2 regions of the Streptomyces sp. NPDC059373 genome follow, and region 2 is predicted to be linked to the other one. Evidence: riboswitches for the same ligand, from Rfam matches in the RefSeq annotation. Region 2 holds a riboswitch; the other holds the start of a gene.
What was found. Region 2 has a riboswitch for thiamine pyrophosphate ahead of ACFXJ5_RS28805 (ECF transporter S component). Riboswitches for the same ligand answer to the same signal wherever they lie in the genome.
Positions count from the first base shown of each region.

Region 1 (14,210 bases), on a different contig from region 2:
CTCCAGGGCGGGGTGTTCGGAGAGCACCGGGCCGACCAGCATCATGACGGAGGCCAGCATCGCGTACTCGTCGGCGGTGCCGTCGACGACGAGGTCGGCCAGGGCCCGGGAGGGAGCGACATGCTGGGCATGCCGGTCCCTCCCGCCCTGGAGGTAGTTGAGCAGCGAGATACGCGGATCCTGCCGCTGGGCCTCGATCTTGCGGAGGATCTTCCGGGCCAGCCGTACGTCGTCGGGGGCGTCGACGTACACCCGCCAGGTCGCGCGGGTGAGGACCGACGGGAGGGTCAGCGCGAACAGCCCCTCGACCACGACCAGCCGCCGGTCGGAGCAGAGTGCGGAGTCGATCGCGGCTGTCACCGCCGCCTCGTCGATCGAGCCGGGGTGATTCCAGTCCAGGACCGGATAGCCGTTGGCGCTGACCGTCCACACCCCGCGCATGCGATCGTGCGCGGACACGTAGAAGTCGTCGAGGTGGACCAGGGCGATGCTCTCGGGATGGTGCAGCGACAGCGCCTCGGCAAGGGTGGACTTGCCGGATGCGGTGCCGCCTGCGACCGCCAGTACACCCGTCATCCGGGCGCTCCTCAGCTGCTCATGGGGGGTTTACGAAGCGGCCGGACTAGCCGGGTGGAGGGAATGTAAGGCCGCCTGATCTCCCGTGGCAAGCAGGGAAAGCTGTGGGGTCGCGGAGGAAACCTTGTGTTTACGCGATGGGGTTATCCGAAGAAGACGCCCGCCTCCGCGTAGAGGCTCGGATCGACCGTCTTGATCTGCGATGTCGCCGCCGCCAGCGGCACCCGCACGATGTCCGTGCCGCGCAGCGCGACCATCTTCCCGAAGTCCCCGTCCCGCACGGCGTCGATCGCGTGCAGCCCGAAGCGGGTGGCCAGCCAGCGGTCGAAGGCGCTCGGCGTCCCGCCGCGCTGGATGTGGCCGAGCACGGTGGTCCTGGCCTCCTTGCCGGTGCGCTTCTCGATCTCCTTGGCCAGCCATTCGCCGACCCCGGACAGCCGTACGTGGCCGAAGGAGTCGAGCGTGCCGTCCTTGAGGACCACCTCGCCGTCCTTGGGCATCGCACCCTCCGCGACCACCACGATGGGTGCGTAACGGATCTTGAAGCGGCTCTCGACCCAGGCGCAGACCTGGTCGACGTCGAAGCGCTGCTCGGGGATGAGGATGACGTTGGCGCCGCCGGCCAGCCCCGAGTGCAGCGCGATCCATCCGGCGTGCCGGCCCATGACCTCGACGACGAGGGCGCGCATGTGCGACTCGGCGGTGGTGTGCAGGCGGTCGATGGCCTCGGTCGCGATGTTGACGGCGGTGTCGAATCCGAAGGTGTAGTCGGTCGCCGACAGGTCGTTGTCGATGGTCTTCGGGACGCCCACGCAGTTGATGCCGTACTCGTCGGCGAGGGAGGTGGCCACACCGAGCGTGTCCTCGCCGCCGATCACGATCAGCGCGTCGACCTCGAACTTGGCGAGGTTCTCCTTGACCCGCCGGATGCCGTTCTCCGCCTTCAGCGGGTTCGTACGCGACGACCCGAGGATCGTGCCGCCGCGCGGCAGGATCCCGCGCACCGCCGGGATGTCGAGCGTCACGGTGTCGCCTTCGAGCGGCCCGCGCCAGCCGTCCCGGAAGCCGATGAAGTCATAGCCGTACTCCTGGACGCCCTTGCGGACGACGGCGCGGATGACCGCATTGAGCCCCGGGCAGTCACCGCCGCCGGTCAGTACTCCGACCCGCATGGATCTCTCCCTTTTGTCGACGTTGACAATGTGGCAACGCTAGCGTGATCCGCGTCACACGAGGGATGGGTCGGCAGGTGAATTCCCCGGGATCATGGGGACGTCGGCCGGCTCCTCACCCAGGGATTTCACTCGTACGGGCGGAAAACGCCGGGGCCTCGGGATCGAAGGCCGCCACGCCCTCGGTCGGCGACGACGCCTCCGCGTAATGCCGCCGGGGGATCCGGCCCGCCCGGTGCGCGAGGCGGCCCGCCTCGACGGCATGCCGCATCGCCTCGGCCATGAGAGCGGGCTCCTGGGCCCGGGTCACCGCCGAGGCCAGCATGACGGCGGCGCAGCCCAGCTCCATGGCGAGGGCGGCGTCGGACGCCGTACCGGCACCGGCGTCGAGGATCACCGGGACGGTGGCCCGCTCGACGATCAGCTGGAAGTTGTGCGGATTGCGGATACCGAGCCCGGAGCCGATGGGTGAGCCGAGCGGCATGATCGCCGCGCAGCCGACGTCCTCCAGCCTGCGGGCGAGGACCGGATCGTCGTTGGTGTACGGCAGGACGGTGAAGCCGTCGTCCACCAAGATCTCGGCGGCGTCGAGGAGTTCGACGGTGTCGGGCAGCAGCGTGCGCTCGTCGGCGACCACTTCCAGCTTCACCCAGTCCGTGCCGAGCGCCTCGCGGGCCAGCCGGGCGGTGAGGACCGCCTCGCCGGCCGTGAAGCAGCCGGCGGTGTTGGGGAGCACGCGGATACCGTGCTTGCGCAGCAGGGACAGGACCGAGCCCTTCACGGTCGGGTCCAGGCGCCGCATGGCGACGGTGGTCAGCTCGGTACCGGAGGCGATCAGCGCCCGCTCCATGATCTCCAGGCTGGGCGCGCCGCCCGTGCCCATGATGAGACGGGAGGAGAAGGTCGTACCGGCGATGGTCAGCGGGTCGTCGGCCATGGTGATCAGCCTCCCTGTACTGCGGTCAGGACCTCGACGCGGTCGCCGTCGCGGAGCGCGGTCGCCGGCCACTGCCCGCGCGGCACCACGGTCTCGTTGAGCGCGGCCGCCACCCCGGAGTGCGCGGTGGTGAGCGTCGCGACCAGGCGGTCGAGGGTGATGCCGGGCTGGAGCTCGCGGGACTCGCCGTTGACCTTCACCTGCAGACGGATCATGCGGGCTGCTCCAGCCGTGACGAGAAGCGGGCGGGGGAGAAGTGCCGGGCCTGGGGCGGGACTTCGCCGCCGGACAGCAGCCCGGCCATGATGTCGCCGGTCACCGGCGTGAGCAGCACCCCGTTGCGGTGGTGCCCGGTTGCCAGCAGCAACCCGGGCAGCCCCGGCACCTCGCCCAGCATCGGGGCGTTGTCCGGCGACCCTGGGCGCAGGCCCGCCAGCGTCTCGACCAGGGGGAGTTCGGTGATCCCCGGTACGAGTTCGTGCGCGTCGCGCAGCAGCTCGTACACGCCGCCCGCCGTCACCGTCGTGTCCCAGCCCAGCTCCTCGCTCGTCGCGCCGACCACCAGCTCGCCGTTCTCGCGCGGCACCAGGTAGACATGCCCGCCGCGCACCACGGCCCGTACGGTCCGCGACAGGAACGGCGCGTACGCCGCCGGGATCCGCAGCCGCAGCACCTGGCCCTTCACCGGGCGCACCGGCGGCAGCACGTGCTCCGGCAGGCCGCCGACGGTGCCGCTGCGGCTGCCCGCGGCAAGCACGGTCCGGTCGGCGGTGAGCGTCGTCCCGTCCCGCAGTACGGCGCCGCGCGCCCGGCCCCGTACGACCTCGACGCGGTCCACCTCCGAGCGGTGGAAGTCGACCCCGCTGAGCTCGGCGGCGCGCAGGAGCGCCTTCGCGAGGCGGCGGGGGTCGACCTGGTGATCCCCGTCCACCCGCAGCCCGCCGCGAACGCCCGGCGCCAGCATCGGCTCCAGCCGACGGCACTCGCGGCCGCTCAGCCACTCCGACTCCAGGCCCAGGCGGCTCTGGAACGCGTGCAGTTCGCGCAGGTCCGCCCGGTCGTCCGCGTCCAGCGCCACGGCGAGCGTGCCGCACCGGCGATACCCCAGGCCCAGGCCGGTCGCCTCGCTCAACTCCTCGGCGAACGCCGCGTACCGGCGCGCCGAGGCGAGGTTGAGCTCCAGCAGCTCCTGCTCCCCGTACTGCAGCTCCGTCACCGCGGCCAGCATCCCGGCCGCCACGTGCGCGGCCCCGCCACCCGGTTCGGGGTCCGCCACGGCGGTACGGAGGCCCAACTGGGCCGCCCGCCACGCTGTCACCAGGCCGATGATGCCGCCGCCCACGACGACCACGTCATACCGATGCATCTGCTGCACCTGCTTCTTCTCCCTTCGCCGGCATGACCCGGATCAGGTTCGTACGGTCGGCGGCCGTCCAGCCGCCCTCTCAGCCCGGTCCGCCGGGCTCCCGCGAGTGCGTTTGCCCAGCCACCCTAGTACGCCCCCGCGCCGCCCCGCCATGGCCCTTCCGGCCCCTGCACCGGTTCGACTCCCCCCGCCCCGCCCCTTCCCGAAACCAGGGGGCAAGCCCCCTGGACCCCCGAACGCCCTCCGGGCGGGTCCTCAAACGCCGGACGGGCTGAATTTGCCGCGGGGCGCGGGAAAAGGAGGGCTACGGTGAAGGCGTGAGCAGCAGCGGCGCGCAGCGCGTGGTCATCGTCGGGGCGGGGATGGCGGGGGTACAGACGGCGGTGTCCCTACGGGAGGAGGGGTGGGGCGGGAGGATCACGGTGCTGGGGGCGGAGCCGCATGAGCCGTATGACCGGCCGCCGCTGTCGAAGGCGGTGTTGCTTGGCGGCGGAGCCGAGGGCGTGGCGTTCGATGTGGACTTCGGGGCGATCGACGTGGAGTTGCTGCTCGGCCGGGAGGCGACCGGGCTGAACCCGGCCGACCGTGAGGTGACGACGGCCGCCGGGGCGGTGCCGTACGACCGGTTGGTGATCGCGAGCGGCGCGGAGCCGGTGACGTTGCCGGGCGGGGGCGGGTACACGCTGCGGACGTTGGATGACGCGGCCGCGCTGCGCCCCGTGCTGGACGAGAAGCGGGATGTGGTGGTCGTCGGGGCGGGCTGGATCGGCGCGGAGTTCGCGACGGCGGCGCGGCAGGCGGGCTGTGCGGTCACCGTGGTGGAGGCGGCGGACCGGCCGCTGGCCGGGGTGATGCCGGGTGAGATCGGCGACCGGATGCGGGGCTGGTACGCCGAGGCGGGCGTGGAGCTGCGGACGGGCATGGCCGTGGCGGCCGTGGAGCCCGGCGAGGTGCTGCTGGACGACGGCACGCGGCTGGCCGCCGGGGCCGTGGTGGTCGGGATCGGCGCCAGGCCGGCGACGGACTGGCTGGCCGGGTCGGGGGTCGCGCTGGGCCCGGACCGCGCGGTCCGGGCCGACGACCGGCTGCATACATCCGTACCGGATGTGTACGCGGTCGGGGACTGCGCCTCCTTCCCCTCGGCGCGCTACGGCCGGCGGCTGCTGATCCACCACTGGGACAACGCCGTCCAGGGCCCGCGCGTCGCCGCCGCGAACCTGATGGGCGGCGACGAGCGCTACGACCCGGTGCCCTATTTCTGGTCGGAGCAGTTCGGCCGCTTCGCGCAGTACGCCGGGCACCACCCGGCCGCCGACACGATGCTGCAGCGCGGCGACCCGGACGGCCCCGCCTGGTCCGTCTGCTGGCTGCGCGAAGGCGTGCTGGTGGCGCTGCTGGCCGTGGGCCGGCCCCGGGATCTCGCACAGGGCCGCAAGCTCATCGAGCACGGCGCGCGGCTCGACACGGGGCTCGCCGCGGACCCCGCGGTACCACTGAAGACGGCGGTTCGGTAGGCGGTGCGGTATCGCACTGTCGGTCCGGGATGGCAGGCTTGTGTTCGTGACCGAGATCGACGCAAAGATTGACGCCCTCGTACCGTCCTGGCTGACCCTCCCCGATGTCGCGGAGCGCCTAGGCCTGGAGGTGACCCGGATCCGGCCGCTGATCAAGGAAGGTCAGCTGATCGCGGTACGCCGCGGTGAGAACCGGGTCCTGATGGTTCCGGCCGACTTCATCGGCGAAGGAAAGATCGTGAAGGGCCTCGCAGGCACGCTGACCCTGCTCAAGGACGACGGGTTCAGCGATGACGAGGCCCTCGAATGGCTGTTCACCGCGGATCCCACCCTGCCCGGCACGCCGGCGCAGGCCCTGCGCGAGAATCGCGGGACCGAGGTGAAGCGCCGGGCCCAGGCGCTCGCCCTCTGAGCCTCTGAGCAGCACGCCCGACACCGAGGGGGACCTTCCGTATGACCGCCCATGCGCAGCTCGCCGACGCCCGCGTCTACCTGTGCACCGATGCCCGGAAGCGCCAGGGCGACCTGGCGGCCTTCGCGGACGCGGTGCTGGCGGCCGGGGTGGACATCATCCAGCTGCGCGACAAGGGGATCGAGGCCCGCGAGGAGCTGGAGCACCTCGCGGTCCTCGCCGAGGCGTGCCGTCGGCACGGCAGGCTGCTCGCGGTCAACGACCGGGCGGATGTCGCGCACGCGGCGGGCGCGGACGTACTGCACCTGGGGCAGGGCGACCTGCCGGTGCCGGCCGCCCGCGCGATCCTCGGGTCCTCCTCCGACGAGGTGATCATCGGAAGGTCCTGCCACGCCGAGTCCGAGGTGGCCGCGGCCGCCTCGGAGCCCGGTGCGGACTACTTCTGCACCGGGCCCGTCTGGCCGACCCCGACCAAGCCGGGGCGACACGCCCCCGGCCTGGACCTGGTCCGGTACGCGGCGGCGCTCGGCACCAGCCGGCCGTGGTTCGCGATCGGCGGGATCGACCTGGGCAACCTCGACCAGGTGCTCGACGCCGGGGCCCGGCGGATCGTCGTCGTACGGGCGATCACGGAGGCCTCGGACCCGGGTGCCGCGGCCGCCGAGCTGGCCAAGCGGGTACGCGAACGCGGGTAGCGAACGGCGGGACCACTGTCCCAAGGCGTGGACAAACCATCGCCGCTGGTTGGGGCATCACACAAGCGCGGCTAGCCTGAAGCGCATGGCCCTCGGTACAGCATCCACCAGGACCGACCGCGCAGCCACCATCCGTGAGCTGCTCGCTTCCGGTCAGCGTTCGTACTCGTTCGAGTTCATGGCGCCCCGTACCGACAAGGGCGAGCGGACCCTCTGGAACGCCATCCGCCGGATCGAGGCGGTCGCACCGACCTTCGTGTCCGTGACGTACGGCGCCGGCGGCAAGTCCCGCGAGGGGACGGTGCGGGCCACCGAGCGGATCGTCTCGGACACCACGCTCACCCCGGTCGCACACCTCACCGCCGTCAACCACTCCATCGCCGAGCTGCGCAACATCATCGGCCAGTACGCCGACGCCGGGATCCGCAACCTCCTCGCGGTGCGCGGCGATCCGCCGGACGACCCGATGGGGGACTGGGTCCCGCACCCCAACGGGGTCGCCTACGCCGCCGACCTCGTCCGGCTCATCAAGGAGTCCGGCGACTTCTGTGTGGGCGTTGCCGCGTTCACGGAAATGCACCCCCGGTCGACCGACTGGGAGAGTGACACCCGTCACTTTGTCGACAAGTGCCGGGCCGGGGCGGATTACGCCATCACGCAGATGTTCTTCAGAGCCGACGACTATCTGCGGCTCCGTGACCGGGTCGACGCCGCGGGATGTGTCACTCCGATCATCCCCGAGATCATGCCGGTCACGAACGTGAAGCAGATCGAGCGCTTCGCGCAGCTGGGCAACGCGCCTTTCCCCCCGGAGCTCGCGGACCGTATCCTCGCGGTCAAGGACGATCCGGCCGCAGTGCGGGCGATCGGGGTCGAGTACGCGACCGAGATGTGCCGACGGCTCATGGCCGAGGAGATTCCGGGACTGCACTTCATTACCCTGAACCACTCCACGGCGTCGCTGGAAATCTACGAGAATCTGGGACTCCACCAGAGGTCGTGAGGGGCGGAACCGCCGCCCGTCGGGGCCGCCGACGGTGAACGGTGAGGAAGTGCGACATGGGCTACACGGTGCTCTACATCGCGTTCGGCGTGGTCGCCCTCTGGCTGCTCGGCGAGGTGCTGCTGCAGTACAAGGCGCGGCTGCGCTGGCGCCTGCTGGCCTTCGCCGGCTTCCTGGGTGTGGTGTTCGGCGTCTACCTGCCCTCCGTCATCGTCATCGGCGCCGGAGCGGCGGCCTTCGCCACCGGGCAGACCTTCGTCACCCTCTCGTACCGCAAGGGCTTCGCCGAGGGCTGGGCGATCAGGGGCCGGCCCACCGCGGAAGCCGACAGCGCCAGCGGCAGCAGCAGCGCCGGTGGTGGCGGTGGTAGTCGCCGTCGGCGCAAGGGCAGTGCCCGGGGTGACGAGGCGGCTGCCGCCTCCTACGACTCCTACGACGAGCAGCAGCCGATGCAGGCGGCCGAGCCCGTGGAGGCGGCCGCCGAACAGACCGCGGTCTACGGCGGCTTCGACTCCACGCAGATCTACCAGCCCATGCCGATGCACGACGAGAGCGGCGAACTCCCGCTCTACGACGGCCAGTCCACGTACACCCCCGACCCGTACACCAGCGGCGGCTACGAGGGTTACGGCGCCCAGGGCTACGGCAGCGAGTGGTCCGCGGAGCAGCAGCCCGCCACGGCGGCCTACGCCCAGGACCCCCAACAGCAACAGCAGCAGCAGTACGCCGCCGCGTGGGACACCTCCCAGCAGACCTACGGCTACGACCCCGCCACCGGCGGCTACGCCGACCCCTACGCCGCCCCCCAAGCGCCCCAGTACGGCTACGACACCCCCGCCGGCGGCGTCTGGGTCCCCCAACAGCCCACCGGTGACCCCGATCCCTCCCAGCAGCAGTACATCCCCCCGCAGCAACAACCCCACCCCGACCAACCCCAGTACGCCGACCCGTACGACCCCTACCGCTTCTGACCCGTTCCTTGACGCCGGACGGGCTGAACCCGGGGCGGGCAAGCCGCAGGCGTCAGCGGCTGCCGCCCGGGCCGCCGGCGATGAGGTCGGAGACGATCGCGCCGGACATGCCGGTGTGGGCGAGGCCGCCGCCGGGGTGGGCCCAGCCGCCGACGAAGTAGAGGCCGGGGAGGGCCGCTTGGTTGGCCGTGCGGAGGAACGCGCCGGCGGCGCCGGCGAGGGCGGGGCCGGGGATGGCGTCGGTGGGGGCGAGGGCGTGGTGCCAGAGGAGGCGGCCCCGGAGTCCGGGGACGGCCGCTTCGGCGGCGAGAAGGGCATCCTCGGGGTCAGCCGAGCCAAGAGGCACCTGGAGCGTGACCGCCTCGTGGCCGTCGTCCGGCCGCGTCGCCGGGTCGTCGGGGCGCAGCACCACCACATCGCGTCCCCCCGCCGGGGCCGAGCCGTGCACCACCGTACGGTGCACCGCCTCGGCCGGGCGCGAGCCACGAAGCGCCAGGCACACCACGACGCGGCGGGCCCCCGCCGACCCCCAGACAGGCCATTCGTCCTGGTAGTCCCAGGGCACGACCTGTTCCCGATGGAGCGCCGGGACGGGCGCACCGGCCACCACCACGTCCGCCTCCACCCGCGCCCCGTCGGAAAGCAGCAGCCCCGCCGCACGGCCGTCCTTCTCCACGACCTCCTCGACCTCCGCCCCGAAGCGGAAGTCGACCCCGCGGGCCACGCACCGCTCGTACACGGCGTCCGCGAGCGCCCGCATGCCCCCGTCGACGTACCACGTGCCGAAGGTGTGCTCCATGTAGGGCAGCACGGTCGCGCTCGCGGGCGCGACCGCCGGGTCGAAGCCGTACGCCACCGCGTAGTGCTCCAGCATGGCGGCCAGCCGCGGGTCGGCCAGCTCGCGTGCGGCGACCTCGGCCAGCGTCGGCGCACCGCGCCGGAAGAGCCCGCGCCGTACGGGGGGCGCCGGATAGGGATCCCGGTCGAGCGGTGCCGTGTCCGCCGCCAGGGCGTCCTCGAGGAGGGGGCGCCGGGTGGCCTCCCAGACCTCGCGGGCGCGGCCCAGCAGGTCTGCCCAGCGGGTGCCCGCGCCCGCGCCGAGCGCGTCGTCAAGGGCGGCGATGACTCCGGCCCGCGAGGCGTTGGGGAGGGCGACGGAGGTCCCGTCGTCGAAGACGTGCCGGATGGCGGGGTCGACCTGGCGCAGGGAGATGCAGGCCTCCAGGGGCTCCTTGCCGGTCTTGATGAAGAGGTCGCGGTAGACGGCCGGCAGATGCAGCAGCCCGGGACCGGTGTCGAAGACGAAGCCGTCCCGTTCGTACCGGCCGACGCCGCCCCCGTACGTCGCCGAGCGCTCGTACACCGTCACCCGGTGCCCGCCCGTGGCGAGCCGGGCAGCCGCCGCCAGCGCGCCCATGCCCGCGCCGATCACCGCAATCCGTGCCATGAGCAGGACTCTATGCCAGGGCGTTGCCCCGCCTTGCCGCCCGCCTGGCCTGCCGGCGGCGCCAGTAGCGGCGGATGCGGGACAGGACGAAGTAGACCGTCACCCCGCCCAGCACCAGCGCGACCGCCGCGATGATCGCGGCCGGGAGTGGGTGGAAGAGCGCGAAGACGATGATGCCGGAGACCCCGAGGTCCTCGCCGAGGCTGACGATGATGTTGCTGGCGGGCTCGGGCGAGGTGTTCACGCCCATCCGTATCCCGGCCTTGACCAGGTGGCTGGCGAGCGCGGTCGTACCGCCGACGGCAGCTGCGGCGAGCTGCGGCAGGGAGCCGTCGTGCCCGGCGATGAGCGCGGCCACGACGCCGCCCGCGATGGGGCGGATGACGGTGTGGACGGCGTCCCAGCCGGTGTCGACGTACGGGATCTTGTCGGCGACGGCCTCGCAGAGGAAGAGCACGCCGGCGACGACCAGCACGTCCGTACGTTCCAGGGCCGGCGGGACCTCGTCGCTGACGCCGGTGGCGCCCATGAGGCCGAGCAGCAGGACCACGGCATAGGCGTTGATCCCGCTCGCCCAGCCGCTGGTGAAGACCAGGGGAAGTACCGACATGGACCGTGATGCTAGCGAAAAGCACTCATGGCCCGATGAGTGAACCGTCCCAGCCCTGAGTACGTGTACCTAGAAGCCCGGATAGGTAGGTGCGCGGATAGGCATCCACCCGCGTAGACGCCAAGGTAGAGGCAACGGACGGGCGCGATGCCGGACCGCCGACACGGGGCGGCGGAACGGCATCGCGGCAGCCCGGCCGTGAACGGGGGCAACACGGGGGAAAGCGCTGTCCCGGTACGGCCCGACGGGGGATCGGACCGTACCGGGGCAGCGTGCATCCACGCCCCCGCACCGTCACGTGCCCCCGCACAGTCACGCGTTGGCGCGTCCCGCCACCCGCCCCTGCAGCAGCCGGGACAGCGCCGCGTGGACGTCGTCGATGCTGCGCTCGGGCTGGAACGACAGCCAGTCCAGGGCCGCGACCAGCACCATCCCGAAGAGCGCGGACGCGGTGAGCTGGATGTCGATCTCGTCGCTCAGCTCCCCGGCCTCCACCGCGTCCCGCAGTGCCTGCTCGACGACCGCTATGGCCTGCTTGCGGACCACCAACAGCGTGTCCTGCCAGGCCCGGTTGGTGCGCCACAGCTCGGCGACGTACAGCTGCGTGAAGGACGGATAGCGGGCGATGAAGGACAGCCCGGCCCGGATCATCGCGTCGATGCCGTCGACCTTGGTGCCGCCGCGCCCGGCGACCTCGGCGGCCGCCTCGCGCAGGGAGTCGGTGAGCAGTCCGACGCCGTGCCGGAGCAGCTGCTCGAAGAGCTCGTTCTTGCTGGCGAAGTTGTAGTAGACGGTGCCCTTCGCGACCCCGGCACGCTCGGCGATCTCGTCCACCGTGGTGGCGGAGAAGCCCTGCTCTGCGATGAGGGTGACGGCGGCCTCGTAGAGCTTCTGCCGGGTGACCTGACGTCGTGGGCTGTTCATAGCGTCCGATTCTCCCTGCTGGGGGCGCCGCGGGCGCAGCGGGTTCACAAGGACAGCTCAGGATGCAGCCGGTCCAGCGTCCAGACCTGCTTACGACGCGCCGACCAAGCGGTGAGGGTAAGCGCGCCGGCTGTGAATACGCCCAGAACCAGGCAGGCCCGCCACACCGGCCACAGCTCGCCGCCGGTGATCAGGTGCCGCAGCCCGTCGACCACGTACGTCATGGGCAGGAGAGGGTGCAGCACGTTGAAGAACCCCGGGCTGGTCTGCACCGGGTAGGTGCCGCCCGCCGAGGTCAGCTGCAGCATCAGCAGCGCCAGCACCAGAACGCGCCCCGCCGGGCCGAAGCGGGCGTTGAGCCACTGCACGATCGCCGCGAAGCAGGCGGTGACCAGCAGCAGGAAGCCGATCGTGCCGGCCGCCCGCACCATCTGCAGGCCGATCGCCCAGTGCAGGACGGCCAGCAGTGCCAGCGTCTGCGCGACACCCATCGCCACCACCGGCAGCCAGCCCGCGATCGCTGTCCGCCAGGCGGGGGCGCCGGTGGCCAGGGCGCGCTTGTTGAGCGGCTGCAGCAGCATGTACGCGACCATCGCGCCGACCCAGAGCGAGAGCGGGATGAAGTACGGGGCGAAGCCGGTGCCGTAGTTGGCCGCCTTGTGGAGGTTCTGGGAGGCGAGCTGGACCGGGTCGGACATCACCTTGGTGCGGGCGTCGCGCGTCTGCGTACCGTAGTCCGGGATCTTGGACGCGCCGGTGTGCAGGCCGCTGGCGAGCCGGCCGCTGCCGTCGGTGAGCTCGGTCAGGCCGGTGGTCAGCTGGTTGGCGCCGCCGGACAGCTTGTACATGCCGCCGGCCAGGTCGTCGGCGCCGGTGGACAGCCTGCCGATGCCGGTGTCGAGGGTGCCGGCCCCGGTCGAGGCGGTGCCGAGCCCGGTCGAGACCTTCCCGGCACCGGTGGCGACCTGGTGGGCGCCGGAGTTGAGGGCGTTGACCTTGGTGACGACGGCGTCCAGTTCCTTGGGGAGGTCCGCGGTCGCCAGCTGCTGGGCGATGGAGTGGACGGTACCGAGGTCGTCGCGCAGGGCGTCGATGTCGGTGGTGCTGTTCTTGACGTACGTCTGGAGCTGGACGGCCAGGGCCGCCACGTCATCGGCGCTGTCCGCGGCCTTCTTCAGCGCCTTGCACTCCGAGGTGACGGCCCCGAGCGGGCACTGGCTGTCGTACGTGCTCCGCAGCTGCGCTGCGGCCGAGCGGGCCTGCGCGGCGGCTCTGGCGGTGTTGGCGGGCAGTTGGCCGAGGCCGTCGCGGATCGCCTGCGAGCCGGTGGCGACCAGCCTGGCGGCCGCGTTGATCTCCTTGGCGTGCTTCTTGACGAACGCGATCTCGTCGGAGGCGCCGTTCACCTTGTCGGCCAGGATCTGCGTGCCGTCGGCGACCTGCCTCGCGCCCGTGGCCACCTTGCCGGCGCCGGTGGAGAGCGTGCCCAGGCCGGTGGCCAGGGAGTGGGCGCCCGTCCTGGTCTTCTTCAGGCCGCCCGCGAGTTGGTCCGCACCGTCCTTGGCGGTGTCGATGCCCTCGCCGAGCGTCACCGAGCCGTCCTCGGCCTTGCCCGCGCCCGTCGTGACGTCGTCGGCGCCGTCGGCGGCCCTGGTGGTCCGGTCGTGCAGATCGGAGAAGGAGACGTAGATCCTGTCGTAGAACTTCCTGGAGGCCTGCGTCGAGACCGTGGACCGCACCTCGGAGAAGACGGTCCGTGAGATCTGCCCGACGATGTAGTTGTTGGCGTCGTTCGTCCGCACCCGCAGCGCGGCCGTCACCGGGTCCTTGCCCCCGCTGGAGGTGACGCGGTCGGTGAAGTCGGCCGGGACGGTCAGCGACAGGTAGTACGTGCCGTCCTCGACGCCCTTGGCGGCCTCGGTGGCGCTGGTCTGCTGCCAGTCGAAGGTGCCGCTGTCCTTCAGGCCCTTGACGATCGTGTCGCCCGCCGTGCCCTTGTCGGCGTTCACCAGCGCGACGGGGAGCTTGTCGAGCCGGCCGTACGGGTCCCAGAACGACCAGAGGTACAGGGCTCCGTACAGCAGCGGCAGCAGCAGGACCGCCACCATCGCGGCGCGCGGCAGCCGCCCCCGGCCGAACCTCCTCAGCTCAAGCGCTGCCAGCTTCGGCGTACGCATCGGCTGCCCCCTCCTTCGTGTCGTCCGTGTCGTTCGGGTTCTTCGTACGGATCACCAACGCGCCGTCCGGCGCCTCACCGCAGACCGCCAGCACCGTCGTCCCGCCCTCCGCGACGGCCCGGAGCATCGCCCAGGCCTGCGCGCGCTCGGCGTCCGACAGCTTGTGGTCCGCGTCGTCCACCGCCAGCACCTTCGGGCGGCCCAGCAGCGCGAGCGCGGTGCCCAGGCGCAGCGCCTCCAGCCGCTCCAGGTCCCGGGCGGCGGTGCGCGGCCCCTTGACCAGGCGGTCCAGGTCGAGCCCGGCCGCGGCCAGCGCCTCGGCGATGCGCTCGCGGTCCTGCGGCGGGTCCCTGCGGACGAGCTCGCGCAGAGATTCGCTGAACCGGCGCTGCAGCAGCACGCGTTC
Region 1 covers NZ_JBHYXC010000008.1:14,142-28,351, forward strand. The annotation lists gene ACFXJ5_RS14770 (uridine kinase) at 1-576, opposite strand, end outside; gene ACFXJ5_RS14775 (6-phosphofructokinase) at 720-1,748, opposite strand; gene ACFXJ5_RS14780 (thiazole synthase) at 1,864-2,685, opposite strand; gene thiS (sulfur carrier protein ThiS) at 2,691-2,900, opposite strand; gene thiO (glycine oxidase ThiO) at 2,897-4,051, opposite strand; TPP riboswitch at 4,054-4,165, opposite strand; gene ACFXJ5_RS14795 (NAD(P)/FAD-dependent oxidoreductase) at 4,369-5,565, shown strand; gene ACFXJ5_RS14800 (Rv2175c family DNA-binding protein) at 5,612-5,977, shown strand; gene thiE (thiamine phosphate synthase) at 6,019-6,672, shown strand; gene metF (methylenetetrahydrofolate reductase [NAD(P)H]) at 6,758-7,675, shown strand; gene ACFXJ5_RS14815 (hypothetical protein) at 7,732-8,646, shown strand; gene ACFXJ5_RS14820 (phytoene desaturase family protein) at 8,699-10,093, opposite strand; gene ACFXJ5_RS14825 (DUF4126 domain-containing protein) at 10,104-10,703, opposite strand; gene ACFXJ5_RS14830 (TetR/AcrR family transcriptional regulator) at 11,016-11,627, opposite strand; gene ACFXJ5_RS14835 (YhgE/Pip family protein) at 11,672-13,804, opposite strand; gene ACFXJ5_RS14840 (ATP-binding cassette domain-containing protein) at 13,776-14,210, opposite strand, start outside.
Region 1: it holds a riboswitch for thiamine pyrophosphate, as region 2 does, so the genes downstream of both, thiO (glycine oxidase ThiO) here and ACFXJ5_RS28805 (ECF transporter S component) in region 2, are expected to answer to the same signal.

Region 2 (14,210 bases):
TCTGCGAGGTCAAATCCCGCATACAGGGTGACTACCAGCACCCGATGGACGCCGTCGGCCCCCGCAAGGCCGAGCGGCTGCGGCGGCTGGCCGAGCGCTGGCTGTCCGAACGCGGCGGCGACGTGCCCCCGGGTGGGGTCCGCATCGACCTCGTCGGCGTGCTGGTGCCCCAGCGTGGCGCCGCGCGCGTCGAGCATGTGCGGGGGGTGGCCTGATGGGCTTCGCCCGTACGTGCTCGGTGACCCTGCTCGGCGTGGAGGGCGTGGTCGTCGAGGTCCAGGCCGACCTGGAGCCGGGCGTCGCGGCCTTCACCCTGGTGGGGCTGCCGGACAAGAGCCTGAGCGAGAGCCGCGACCGGGTCCGGGCCGCCATCGTCAACAGCGGCGAGGTCTGGCCCCAGAAGAAGCTCACCGTCGGCCTGAGCCCCGCCTCGGTGCCCAAGGGCGGCAGCGGCTTCGACCTGGCCGTCGCGTGCGCCGTGCTCGCCGCCAACGAACGCATCGCCCCCAAGGACATCGCCGACCTGATGATGATCGGCGAGCTGGGGCTGGACGGCCGGGTGCGGCCCGTGCGCGGGGTGCTTCCCGCCGTCCTCGCCGCCGCCGAAGCGGGGTACCGCCATGTCGTCGTGCCCGACCGCACGGCCGCCGAGGCCTCTCTGGTCCCCGGGGTCTCCGTGCTCGGCGTACGCACCCTGCGGCAGCTCATCGCCCTGCTCAACGACGAGCTGGCCCCGGAGGAGCCCGAGGACCCGGGCGACGGCCGCCCCGACCCCATGCTGGCGGGCCTGGCGGTGCCGGGTGCGGGCATCGGCACCGGCTTCGCCGACTCCGGTGCCACGGACCTCTCCGACGTCGCCGGACAGGGGCCGGCCCGGATGGCCCTGGAGGTCGCGGCCGCCGGGGGCCACCACATCTACCTCAAGGGGCCGCCAGGGGCAGGCAAGACGATGCTCGCGGAGCGGCTGTCCGGGCTGCTGCCACCGCTGACCCGGCAGGAGTCCCTGGAGGTCACCGCCGTCCACTCGGTCGCCGGGATGCTGCCGCCGGGCAAGCCGATGGTGGACATCCCGCCCTACTGCGCCCCGCACCACTCGGCCACGATGCAGTCCCTGGTCGGCGGGGGCAACGGACTGCCCAGACCCGGAGCCGTCTCGCTGTCCCACAAGGGCGTGCTCTTCCTCGACGAGGCCCCCGAGTTCAACGGGCAGGCGCTCGAGGCACTGCGCCAGCCGCTGGAGTCGGGCCATGTGGTGATCGCGCGCTCCGCCGGGGTGGTGCGGCTGCCCGCCCGGTTCCTGCTGGTCCTGGCGGCGAATCCCTGTCCCTGCGGTCGGCACGGCTCCCCCGGGGGCGGCTGCGACTGCACGGCGAGCATGATCCGCCGCTATCAGGGGCGGCTGTCCGGTCCGCTGCTCGACCGGGTCGACCTGCGGGTCGACGTCGAGCCCGTGAGCCGATCCGAGCTGATCGGGCACGTCGGGGAGTCGGAGTCCACGCGGACCGTGGCCGCCCGGGTCCGGGAGGCACGGGAGCGGGCCGCCGTCCGCTACCGGGACACCCCGTGGCGGACCAACAGCGAGGTGCCCGGACACGAGCTGAGGACGCGCTGGCCCATGGCCCCGGGGGCGATGCGGCCCGCCGAGCAGGACATGGAGCGCGGACTGCTCACCGCCCGCGGACTCGACCGGGTGCTGCGCGTGGCCTGGACGGTGGCGGACCTGGCGGCCCGCGACCGTCCGGACGGGGTCGACGTGGCACGCGCCCTCGAACTGCGCACCGGGGTGCGGCGCGGCGTTGCGATGTCGATGGGGGGCATCTGATGACGGACACCCTGTTCGACCTCTTCGAGGCGGAGGGCGCCGCCGGGCCGCCGTCCCCGGAGGAGCGACTGGCACGGATCGCGGTGACCCGGATCGCCGACCCCGGTGACGAGACCGTCGGCGCCTGGCTGCGGGAGCGGGGACCGCAGGAAGTCGTCCGGGCACTCGTCGCCGGGGAGCGGCTGCCCCGGGCCTCCGAGCGCCGGCTGGCCGGCTACCGGCTGCGGGGGCAGCGGGTGGACCCGGCGCGCGACCTGGCGGCGGCGGAGGCGCTGGGGGGCCGCTTCGTCTGTCCCGGGGACCCGGAGTGGCCGGGGCAGCTGGACGACCTGGGCGATCAGCGCCCGTACGGCCTGTGGGTGCGGGGGCGGCCCTCCCTGCGGATGTGGGCGCTGCGCTCGGTCGCCCTGGTCGGCGCCCGGGCCTGCACGGACTACGGCGCGCACATGGCCTCCCGGCTCGCCGCCGATCTGGCCGAGGCCGGGTGGATCGTCGTCTCGGGCGCGGCCTACGGCATCGACGGCGCCGCGCACCGGGGCGCACTGTCGGTGGACGGCGCCACCGTCGGCGTCGTGGCGTGCGGGGTCGATGTCCCGTACCCGCCCGGGCACGCCGAGTTGATTGGGCGCATCGGCGAACAGGGCCTGCTGATCGGTGAGTTGCCGCCCGGCTCGCATCCGACCCGCAGCCGGTTCGTCATGCGCAACCGCGTGATCGCGGCGCTGACCCGCGGCACCGTGGTGGTCGAGGCGCAGTACCGCAGCGGCTCACTGATCACAGCCCGCCGGGCCCGCGAGCTCGGCCGCTTCGTGATGGGCGTGCCGGGGCCCTGCACCTCCACCCTGTCCCAGGGCGTGCATGAACTCCTGCGTGGGGACGCGGTGTTGGTCACCGACGCGCGTGAGATCGCCGAGTTGGTCGGCAGCATCGGCGGCGACCTCGCGCCCGAGCGACGCGGCCCGGTCGTGGCCCGGGACCTGCTGCCGTACGACACCGCGCGCGTGCTGGAGGCGGTGCCGGGCCGGGGCGGCGCCGACGGCGGACAGATTGCCCGCTCCGCGGGCGTGACCACCGACGACACGCTCGGCAGGCTCTACGAATTGCAGGCACTCGGATTCGTCGAACGGCACGGCGAGCGGTGGCGGTTGGCCGGCGCCGGAGGGGCGGACGGGCTGGTGGGGGAGCGTGCACCGCAATGAACACACCATCAGGTGACAGCACGGTTCTTGACCTGGGCCGGTCGGGTGACGAGTTTATGGGGGTGTCGGCAGAACGCGGCATTTTGCGACAGCAACACCCTGACTTCACAGAACGCGCCCTCGTGGCCCCCTCGTCCCGGGTCGCACTGCGGAACGTCTCTGGCGGCACCTCGTACGACGTTCGTAGCAATCAGCGACACCCCGGTCACGCTACGCTCATCGCGCCTCGACTCCTCATCACCGTCCCCCACATCACGGCAGAACGGCTCAGAACGACGCATGCCCCAGCACACCCCCGGGCCCGACCGCGCGATGGCGGCAGTCGCCGCCCGCAGCACCCCGCGCACCCCGCGGCCCGCAGCACCCACCTCGCTCGACGAGCTGTGGAGGACGTACAAGTCCACGGGGGACGCACGGCTGCGGGAGCAGCTGATCCTGCACTACTCGCCGCTGGTGAAATACGTGGCCGGCCGGGTCAGCGTGGGCCTGCCCGCCAATGTCGAGCAGGCGGACTTCGTCTCCTCCGGCGTCTTCGGACTCATCGATGCCATCGAGAAGTTCGAACCCGAGCGCTCCATCAAGTTCGAGACGTACGCGATCACCCGCATCCGCGGCGCCATGATCGACGAACTGCGGGCGCTTGACTGGATTCCGCGCTCCGTTCGGCAGAAGGCCCGAGCCGTCGAGCGCGCCTACGCGACCCTCGAGGCCTCGCTGCGGCGCACCCCCAGCGAGCCCGAGGTCGCCGCCGAGATGGGCATCGGCGTGGACGAGCTGCACGGGGTCTTCAGCCAGCTCTCGCTGGCCAATGTCGTCGCCCTCGAAGAGCTGCTGCACGTCGGCGGCGACAGCGGCGACCGGCTCAGCCTCGTGGACACCCTGGAGGACACCGGCGCGGACAACCCCGTCGAGATCGCCGAGGACCGCGAGCTGCGCCGGCTGCTCGCGCGAGCCATCAACACACTGCCCGAGCGGGAGAAGACCGTGGTGACCCTCTACTACTACGAGGGACTGACGCTGGCGGAGATCGGCCAGGTGCTGGGGGTCACCGAGAGCCGGGTCAGCCAGATCCACACCAAGTCCGTACTGCAGCTGCGCGCCAAACTGGCCGATGTCGGCCGCTGAGCCGGCCGATGCCCGCCGCGGCCCCGGCCCGCCGCACGGATTCCGTACAGTGGTGCCGTGCCCAAGATTCGAGCGGCCTCGGTGGCCGAGCACCGGTCTATGCAGCGCGACGCCCTTCTGGACGCCGCCCGTTCGCTGCTGTCCGAGGGCGGCACGGAAGCCCTGACCTTCCCCGCTCTCGCCGAGCGCACCGGGCTGGCGCGCTCCTCCGTCTATGAGTACTTCCGTTCGCGCGCGGCGGTCGTCGAAGAGCTGTGCGTGGTGGACTTCCCCGTCTGGGCGACCGAGGTCGAGGACGCGATGGCGGCTGTCGCCGACCCCGAGGCCAAGATCGAGGCCTATGTGCGCAGCCAGCTGACGCTGGTCGGTGACCGGCGGCACCGGGCGGTGGTGGCGATCTCCTCCGGCGAGCTGGAGGCGGGCGCGCGGGAGAAGATCCGTGCGGCCCACGGTGGTCTGGTGGCGATGGTCGTCGAGGCGCTCCGCGCCCTCGGGCACGCCGAGCCCAGGTTGAGCGCGCTGCTGCTCCAGGGCGTCGTCGACGCGGCGGTGCGGCGCATCGAGCTCGGCGCCGCGGAGGACCCCGACACCATCGCCGAGGCCGCCGTGGCGATGGCCCTGCGCGGCGTGCGCGGCTGACCCCACCCGGTGGGCGGGAGCGGGACACCGAAGACCGGCAGCAGCCGGGACGGGCCGAGCCGCAGCATCGACGCCGGCAGCAGTGACAGCGGGTCCAGGTAGACGGAGCCCCGCAGCAGGCCCCAGTGGAGGCACCCGCCGGCGCAGTGCGACGGGACGCCGTCCTCCAGGGTGCCGACGACCGCACCCGCAGCCACCTCATCGCCCACGGACACCGAGGCCCGCACCGGCTCGTACGTGATCCGCAGTCCGCCCGGCACCGACAGCCGGATCACCACGACCCCCCGCCCGGCCACCGCGCCCGCGAAGGTGACCCGCCCGGGCGCCGCCGCCCGCACCGGGGCACCCGGACCGGCGCGCAGGTCGACGCCGCGGTGCCCCGCGCCCCACCGCGACATCGGCGGGTCGAAGCCCCGCTCCACGACCGGGCGGCCCCGCAGCCCCGGCCCGGCCACCGGCCAGGCGCGGTCGCGGTCGCCGTCACCGCCGACGCCGGCGGCACGGACGCCTGAGGCGCCGGCCGCCGCCCCGTACGGCGTGAGCACGGCCAACGCCGTGGCGAGACTCAGGAGGAACGCGAAGTGACGTGTCATGATCCGAGGGTCGCGCGATACCGCCCGCAAAGTTGATCTTGCTCTGCGCCTGTGGATAACTCCGTGCGCCCCCTGCGCACGGGAAGCGCATGTCGCCCCGCGCTCCGGCGGTCCCTTACACTTTCCATGGCGATCCGGGTCACCGGGTCGACTTCGCACGCCCCGCCACCACACCCTCACCGGCACGGTGGCCGCGCCTCTCGGTCCCGGAAGGATTCCTTCCGAGGCACGGCGCGTCGGGGCGTCAGGCGCGACAGCCGTCCGGCAGTCGCGGAACCGAGAAACCGAGGAGTACGGCCATGGCCGTCGTCACGATGCGGGAGCTGCTTGAGAGCGGCGTCCACTTCGGGCACCAGACCCGCCGCTGGAACCCGAAGATGAAGCGCTTCATCTTCACCGAGCGCAACGGCATCTACATCATCGACCTGCTCCAGTCGCTGTCGTACATCGACCGCGCCTACGAGTTCGTCAAGGAGACCGTCGCCCACGGCGGCTCCATCATGTTCGTCGGTACGAAGAAGCAGGCCCAGGAGGCCATCGCCGAGCAGGCGTCGCGCGTGGGCATGCCCTACGTCAACCAGCGCTGGCTGGGCGGCATGCTCACCAACTTCTCGACCGTCTACAAGCGTCTGCAGCGCCTGAAGGAGCTCGAGGAGATCGACTTCGAGGATGTGGCCGCCTCCGGCCTCACCAAGAAGGAGCTCCTGGTTCTCTCCCGCGAGAAGGACAAGCTGGAGAAGACCCTCGGTGGTATCCGTGAGATGCAGAAGGTGCCCAGCGCCGTCTGGATCGTGGACACCAAGAAGGAGCACATCGCTGTCGGTGAGGCGCGCAAGCTCCGTATCCCGGTGGTCGCGATCCTCGACACCAACTGCGACCCGGACGAGGTCGACTACAAGATCCCGGGCAACGACGACGCGATCCGCTCCGTCACCCTGCTCACCCGTGTGATCGCCGACGCCGTCGCCGAGGGCCTCATCGCCCGCTCCGGCGTCGCGACCGGTGCTGACAAGACCGAGGCCGAGCCGCTGGCCGCCTGGGAGCGCGAGCTCCTGGAGGGCGAGAAGGCCAAGTCCGACGAGGCGACCGAGGCTCCCGCTGCCGAGGCCCCCGCCGCCGAGGCTGCCGAGGCCCCTGCTGCTGAGGCCACCGAGGCCCCGGCCGCCGAGGCCGCTGCCGAGCCCGCCGAGGCGCCCGCCGCCGACGCTCCGGCCGCAGACGCCGAGCAGGCCTGAGCCTCAGCCTTTCCTCATCACGGCTGACGACGGCGGGGGCTCCGGCCCCCGCCGTTCACCCGTAGAACCACCGGTTTCACCGGACTCACCGACTTTCCGAGAAGAGACTCACAGACCATGGCGAACTACACCGCCGCCGACGTCAAGAAGCTTCGCGAGCTGACCGCCGCCGGCATGATGGACTGCAAGAACGCGCTCGTCGAGGCCGAGGGCGACCTCGAGAAGGCCGTCGAGATCCTCCGAGTCAAGGGCCAGAAGGGCGTCACCAAGCGCGAGGGCCGTTCGGCCTCCAACGGTGCCGTGGTCTCCCTGATCGCCGCCGACAACTCCGAGGGCGTCCTCGTCGAGCTGAAGTGCGAGACCGACTTCGTCGCCAAGGGTGACAAGTTCGTCGCCACGGCCAACGAGATCGCCGCCCACGTCGCCGCCACCAAGCCGGCCGGCATCGAGGCCCTGCTCGCCTCCGAGATCAAGGACGGCCAGACCGTCCAGGCGTTCGTCGACGAGGCCAACGCCACCCTCGGTGAGAAGATCGTCCTGGACCGCTTCGCGCAGTTCGACGGCGGCTTCGTCGCCTCCTACCTGCACCGCACCAGCCCGGACCTGCCCCCGCAGGTCGGCGTCCTGGTCGAGCTGGACAAGCCGAACGCCGAGGTCGCCAAGGACGTCGCGCAGCACATCGCCGCCTTCTCCCCGACCTACCTCTCCCGCGAGGAGATCCCGGCCGAGGTGCTCGAGAACGAGCGCCGCGTCGCCGAGGCCACCGCGCGCGAGGAGGGCAAGCCCGAGGCCGCCCTCTCCCGCATCGTCGACGGCCGCGTCACCGGCTTCGTCAAGGAGAACGCGGTCCTGGAGCAGGCGTTCGCCAAGGACAGCAAGAAGACCGTCCAGAAGGTTCTGGACGAGGCCGGCGTCTCGCTGAAGCGCTTCGCCCGCTTCCGCGTCGGCGTCTGACCGAGCCGCGTAAGCGATTGACCGGCGACCCGCTAGGGTCGTACGCAGTCGGCCGCCCACCGGCTGACCGCAGTTGTGACGAGGAGGCCATTGCCGTAGAGGGAACGATCACGGACCCGAACGGCAATGGCCTTCTTCGTACGTGCACGAGGAGATCTCCATGGATGACAGCACCCACCGCCGGTACCTGCTCAAACTGTCCGGTGAGGCATTCGCCGGGGGAGGCGGGCTGGGCGTCGACCCCGACGTCGTGCACACCATGGCCCGGGAGATCGCCGCGGTCGTCCGGGACGGCTACGAGATCGCCATCGTCATCGGCGGCGGCAACTTCTTCCGTGGCGCCGAACTGCAGCAGCGCGGCATGGACCGGGCCCGCTCGGACTACATGGGCATGCTCGGCACCGTCATGAACTGCCTCGCCCTCCAGGACTTCCTGGAGAAGGAGGGCATCGAGACCCGGGTGCAGACCGCCATCACCATGGGCCAGGTCGCCGAGCCGTACATCCCGCTCCGTGCCATCCGCCACCTGGAGAAGGGCCGCGTCGTCATCTTCGGCGCCGGTATGGGCATGCCGTACTTCTCCACCGACACCACCGCCGCCCAGCGCGCCCTGGAGATCCACGCCAAGGCGCTCCTCATGGGCAAGAACGGGGTGGACGGGGTCTACGACTCCGACCCCCGCAAGAACCCGGACGCGGTCATGTTCGACTCCCTGGAGTACGGCGACGTCCTGGCCCGCGACCTGCGGGTCGCGGACCTGACGGCGATCACCCTGTGTCAGGACAACAAGCTTCCGATCCTCGTCTTCGAGCTCCTCGCGGAGGGCAACATCGCGCGGGCCGTGAAGGGTGAGAAGATCGGCACGCTCGTCAACGACCAGGGCAGCCGCGCCTAGAGGCTCGTTACGGGGATGGACAAGACGCCGCCGGTCGGACACCGTGCAGGAAAGACGCGCGCAGGGGCGAGGCCCCGCCTTCTGAAGACCAGGAGCACATGGTGATTGAAGAGACCCTCCTCGAAGCGGAGGAGAAGTTTGAGAAGGCCGTCGTCGTCGCCAAGGAGGACTTCGCCGCGATCCGCACCGGTCGGGCCCACCCGGCGATGTTCAACAAGATCGTGGCCGACTACTACGGCGCACCGACCCCGATCAACCAGCTGGCCTCCTTCGCGGTCCCCGAGCCGCGGATGGCCGTGATCACGCCGTTCGACAGCAGCGCGCTGCGCAACATCGAGCAGGCGATCCGCGATTCCGACCTCGGCGTCAACCCGAGCAACGACGGGCGCATCATCCGGGTGGCTTTCCCGCAGCTCACCGAGGAACGCCGCCGGGAGTACATCAAGGTCGCCCGCACCAAGGCGGAGGACGCCCGGATCTCCATCCGCAGCGTGCGCCGCAAGGCCAAGGAAACCCTCGACAAGCTCGTCAAGGACGGCGAGACCGGCGAGGACGAGGTGCGTCGCGCCGAGAAGGAGCTCGACGACACCACGTCGAAGTACGTGCACCAGGTGGACGAGCTGCTCAAGCACAAGGAAGCCGAGCTGCTCGAGGTCTGAGCCCCCGGGGCACAGCCGAACGTACTTCTGCTCACCTCTCCCATCGGACCGGAACGAAAACGCGAGGCGAATCTCCGTGAACGACTCTTCCTGGGGAGCTTCGCCACGTGCCGGCTCCTGGGGAGGCGAGAACGAAGGGGCTGCTCAGCTGAGCGGCCCCTTGTTCCGCGACGAGAACCCCCAGCCCGCGGAGCAGCCCGGGCCGCAGCCCTCCTCGCCCGATCCGGACCAGCCGGGCCGCGGCAAGAAGAACGCGGGCCGTAATCTGCGGGCCGCGATAGGAGTCGGCATCGGCCTCGGGGCCGTCATCATCGCCTCCCTCTTCGTCGTCAAGGCCGCTTTCGTCGGCGTCATCGTCGCGGCGGTCGTCGTCGGCCTCTGGGAGCTCACCTCGCGCCTAGAAGAGCGCAAGGAGATCCGGGCCCCGCTCATCCCCCTCGCCGTCGGCGGCGCCGCCATGGTCATCGCCGGCTACGCGCGTGGCGCCGAAGGCGCGTGGGTGGCCATGGCCCTCACCGCGCTCGCGGTTCTGGTCTGGCGGATGACCGAACCTCCCGAGAACTACCTGCGGGACGTCACGGCAGGCGTCTTCGCCGCCTTCTACGTGCCCTTCCTGGCCACCTTCGTGTCCATGATGCTGGCCGCGCACGACGGCGCCTGGCGGGTCTTCGTCTTCCTGGTCCTCACCGTCGTCAGCGACACGGGTGCGTACGCCGTCGGCTGGCGCTTCGGCACGCACAAGCTCGCCCCGCGCATCAGCCCCGGCAAGACCCGCGAGGGCCTCATCGGGGCCGTGTCCTTCGCCATGGTGGCCGGCGCGCTCCTGGTGCACTTCCTGATCGACGACGGCGCCTGGTGGCAGGGCGTGGTGCTCGGCTTCGCCGTCGCGGTCAGCGCGACCCTCGGTGACCTCGGCGAATCCATGATCAAGCGCGACCTCGGCATCAAGGACATGGGCAAGCTCCTCCCCGGCCACGGCGGCATCATGGACCGCCTCGACTCCCTCCTGCCGACCGCCCCCGTGGCGTGGCTGCTGCTGGTGATCTTCGTCGGGTCCAGCTGAGGTCAGGCCGCCCGAGGGTGACTACTCCCTCACCCATCCGACCTGGGTACCCCTGATTGATCTGCGAGACTGGTACGACCATGCCTGCACCCGGAGAACTCACTTTTGTCACGCCGCGCGGGGCCAAGAAGCCCCCGCGGCACCTTGCCGACCTCACGCCCGAGGAGCGCCGTGCGGCGGTCGCGGAGCTCGGCGAGAAGCCGTTCCGCGCCAAGCAGCTGTCGCAGCACTACTTCGCGCGGTACGCGGATGATCCGGCAGCCTGGACGGACATTCCGGCGGCGGCGCGGGGCAAGCTGGCGGGCGATCTGCTGCCGGAGCTGATGTCGGTGGTGCGGCACATCTCGTGCGACGACGACACGACCCGTAAGACGTTGTGGCGGCTCTTCGACGGCACGCTCGTCGAGTCGGTGCTGATGCGGTACCCGGACCGGGTCACGATGTGCATCAGCTCGCAGGCGGGCTGCGGCATGAACTGCCCGTTCTGCGCCACCGGCCAGGCGGGGCTGACGCGGAATCTGTCGACCGCCGAGATCGTGCACCAGATCGTGGCGGGCATGCGGTCGTTGCGCGACGGGGAGATCCCGGGCGGTCCGGCGCGGTTGAGCAACATCGTGTTCATGGGTATGGGCGAGCCGCTGGCCAACTACAAGCGGGTCATCGGCTCGATCCGTCGCCTCACCGATCCCGAGCCGGACGGGCTGGGGCTGTCGCAGCGCGGCATCACGGTCTCCACGGTCGGGCTGGTCCCGGCGATGCTCCGCTTCGCGGACGAGGGCCTGAAGTGCCGCCTCGCGGTGTCGCTGCACGCGCCCGACGACGAGTTGCGCGACACCCTCGTGCCGGTGAACACCCGCTGGAAGGTGCGCGAGGTGCTGGACGCCGCCTGGCACTACGCGGATGTGTCCGGCCGGCGGATCTCCATCGAGTACGCGCTGATCAAGGACATCAACGACCAGGCCTGGCGCGCCGACCGGCTCGGTCGGCTCCTCAAGGGCCGCCGGGTGCACGTGAACCTGATCCCGCTCAACCCGACGCCCGGGTCGAAGTGGACGGCGTCGCGCCCCGAGGACGAGCGGGCGTTCGTCGCGGCGCTGGAGTCGCACGGGGTGCCGGTGACCGTAAGGGACACCCGGGGCCAGGAGATCGACGGGGCCTGCGGGCAGCTGGCGGCTTCCGAGGGCTGACCTGCGCTGCTACAGTCGCAGCGCGTTTATCGCACAACAGAACATTCCGACAGGGGAGCGCAGACAGCGCTGAGAGTGCGGCCACGGGCCGCAGACCCTCGAACCTGATCCGGGTAATGCCGGCGAAGGGAGTCATCATGAGCAGCAATCGCTGGCGGACCGTCGACATCGTGGTCACCGCCGTCCTCGGCGCCGCGTTCGGTGTCATCTTCTGGGCGTGGAACACGCTCTGGGAGGGCGCGGCCAACGCCATCCCGCTGCCCGGCCGTGCGGTCCTGTACGGCGTGTGGCTGGTCCCGGCGGTGCTCGGTCCGCTGGTGATCCGCAAGCCGGGCGCCGGAATCTTCTGCGAGGTCGTCGCCGCGACCGTCGCGACGTTCTTCGGTTCGCCGTGGGGCCTGGTCACCCTGCTGTACGGAGTGGTGCAGGGCTTCGCCGGGGAGTTCGGCTTCGCGCTGTCCGCGTACCGCAGCTGGCGCTGGCCGACCGCGCTGGTGGGCGGGGTGCTGGCCGGCGGGGCGGCCGCGCTGCTGGACATCGTGCTCTACTACCCGACGACCGGCACCGGCTGGAAGGCCGCGTACGCCGCCCTCGTCATCGCCAGCTCCGCCGTGATCGCCGGCCTCGGCAGCCTCGCGCTGACCAAGTCCCTCGCCCAGACCGGAGCGCTCGACCCGTTCCCGTCCGGGCGGGAACGCATCGCCGTCTGATGCCTTCCGTACGGCTCCGGGGCTTCGGCCACCGGCACGCCGGGCGGCGCCGGTGGGCGCTGCGCGGCGTCGACCTCGACATCGAGCACGGCGAGCGGGTCGCGCTGCTGGGCCCGTCGGGGGCCGGCAAGTCCACGCTGCTCGCCGCACTCGCGGGGCTGCTGCCGCCCGAGTCCGGCGAGCGCGAGGGCAGGATCGAGGTCGGGGAGCGGACGGGCATCGTCTTCCAGGATCCGCAGTCCCAGCTCGTCATGGAACGCGCCGGCGACGACGTGGCCTTCGGCCTGGAGAACATCGGTACGCCCGCCGAGCGCATCTGGCCGCTCGTCGACGACGCCCTGCGCAGGGTCGGCTTCCCCTACGGCCGCGACCGGTCCGTCGCCGCGCTGTCCGGCGGCGAGCAGCAGCGGCTCGCGCTCGCGGGCGCCATGGTGTCCCGGCCCGGACTGCTGCTCCTCGACGAGCCGACCGCCAACCTCGACCCCGATGGCGCGCGGCTGGTGCGCGGCGCCCTCGCCGGACTCGACGACACGACCATGGTCATCGTCGAGCACCGCGTCGCCGAACTGGTGCCACTGCTCGACCGCGTCATCGTCCTCGAACCCGGCGGCGGCATCCGCGCCGACGGGCCGCCCGCCTCGGTCTTCGCCCGGTACGGTGACGAACTCGCCGCCGACGGGGTGTGGGTGCCGGGCCACCCGGTCCCGGCGCTGACGCCGCGCTCCGCGCCGGGCGAGGTACTGCTCCGTAAGGACGGCCTGCAGATCCACGCCGCCGAGGCCCTGGCCGTCACCGGCCCCAACGGCGCCGGCAAGACCACCCTGGCGCTTCAGCTGGGCGGCTTGCGTAAACCCACCGATGGGCTGGTCGTCGCCACCGCCGCCCTCGCCGGGCCGGACGCGGCGAAGCCGCCCCACAAGTGGCGGGCCCGGGCTCTCGCCGGGCGCATCGGCTCCGTGTTCCAGAACCCCGAGCACCAGTTCGTGACGGCGAAGGTCCGGGACGAACTGGCCCTGGGGGCGGGCGATCCGGCGCGCGTCGACGAACTCCTCGTACGGCTGCGCCTCGACGCCCTCGCCGAGGCGAACCCGCACACCCTGTCGGGCGGAGAGCAGCGCCGGCTCAGCGTCGCCACCGCCCTGGCGGCCGCGCCCCGGCTGCTGATCCTCGACGAGCCGACCTTCGGCCAGGACCGGCGTACGTGGACCGAACTGGTCGGCCTGCTGGCCGGGCTGCGGGACGACGGCCACGGCATCGTCGCCGTCACCCACGACCCGGACTTCACGGCCGCGATCGGCGCCCGCGAACTCCCGCTCGCCACCCGCCCCTTGGAGGCCGTCGGATGACCTCCGCCGCTCCGCTCGCCCGCCGCAACCCCGCCGCCAAGCTCGCGGCCGCCGCCGTCCTCACCCTGGCGTTGGTGGTGAGCCTCGACCCGGTGGCTCCCGCTGTCGCGCTGGCCGCCGAGCTGGCCGTCGTTCCGCTGTTCGGCCTCCGCTACGGCACGCTGGCGCGGCGGGCGTGGCCGCTTCTGGTGAGCGTGCTCGGGGCGGTACTCACGCTGTTCCTCTTCGCGCAGGACCGGCAGCAGGTCGCCGCGTCCGCGCTGGCGTTGGCGCTGCGGCTGTTCGCTGTGGCCCTGCCGGGCGTGATCGCCTTCGCCACCACCGACCCGACCGACCTCGCCGACGCCCTCGTGCAGAACGCCCGGCTGCCGGTGCGCTTCGCCATCGGCACGCTGGCCGCCTGGCGGCTCGTGCCGCTCCTGGGCGAGGAATGGCGGCTGATCAACCTCGCCCGCCGCGCCCGAGGTGTCGACGCCGGCCGCAATCCGGTCGCCCGCCTCCGGCTCTTCACCTCCGCCGCCTTCACCCTGCTCGTCGGCGCCATCCGGCGCGGCACCCGGCTCGCCGCCGCGATGGACGCCCGCGGCTTCGACTCCGGCGCCCCCAGGACGTACGCCAGGCGGCAGACCTTCGGGGGCGCCGACGCCGCGCTGGTCGGCGGCGCGGTCTGCGTCGCCGGCGTGGCGCTGGCGGTCAGTGTCGCGGCAGGGGCGTTCCGGCCGTTGCTGGGCTAGCCGGCAGCTCAAGTCGCCTGATCATGCGCCGGAGGGCGTACAGCGGGAT
Region 2 covers NZ_JBHYXC010000027.1:559-14,768, reverse strand. The annotation lists gene ACFXJ5_RS28865 (YraN family protein) at 1-215, shown strand, start outside; gene ACFXJ5_RS28860 (YifB family Mg chelatase-like AAA ATPase) at 215-1,822, shown strand; gene dprA (DNA-processing protein DprA) at 1,822-3,021, shown strand; gene whiG (RNA polymerase sigma factor WhiG) at 3,301-4,146, shown strand; gene ACFXJ5_RS28845 (TetR/AcrR family transcriptional regulator) at 4,228-4,785, shown strand; partial or broken gene ACFXJ5_RS28840 (peptidoglycan DD-metalloendopeptidase family protein) at 4,935-5,183, opposite strand; gene rpsB (30S ribosomal protein S2) at 5,678-6,613, shown strand; gene tsf (translation elongation factor Ts) at 6,731-7,567, shown strand; gene pyrH (UMP kinase) at 7,728-8,462, shown strand; gene frr (ribosome recycling factor) at 8,564-9,121, shown strand; gene ACFXJ5_RS28815 (phosphatidate cytidylyltransferase) at 9,198-10,184, shown strand; gene rlmN (dual-specificity RNA methyltransferase RlmN) at 10,265-11,371, shown strand; TPP riboswitch at 11,413-11,519, shown strand; gene ACFXJ5_RS28805 (ECF transporter S component) at 11,509-12,081, shown strand; gene ACFXJ5_RS28800 (ABC transporter ATP-binding protein) at 12,081-13,427, shown strand; gene ACFXJ5_RS28795 (energy-coupling factor transporter transmembrane component T) at 13,424-14,161, shown strand; gene ACFXJ5_RS28790 (hypothetical protein) at 14,121-14,210, opposite strand, start outside.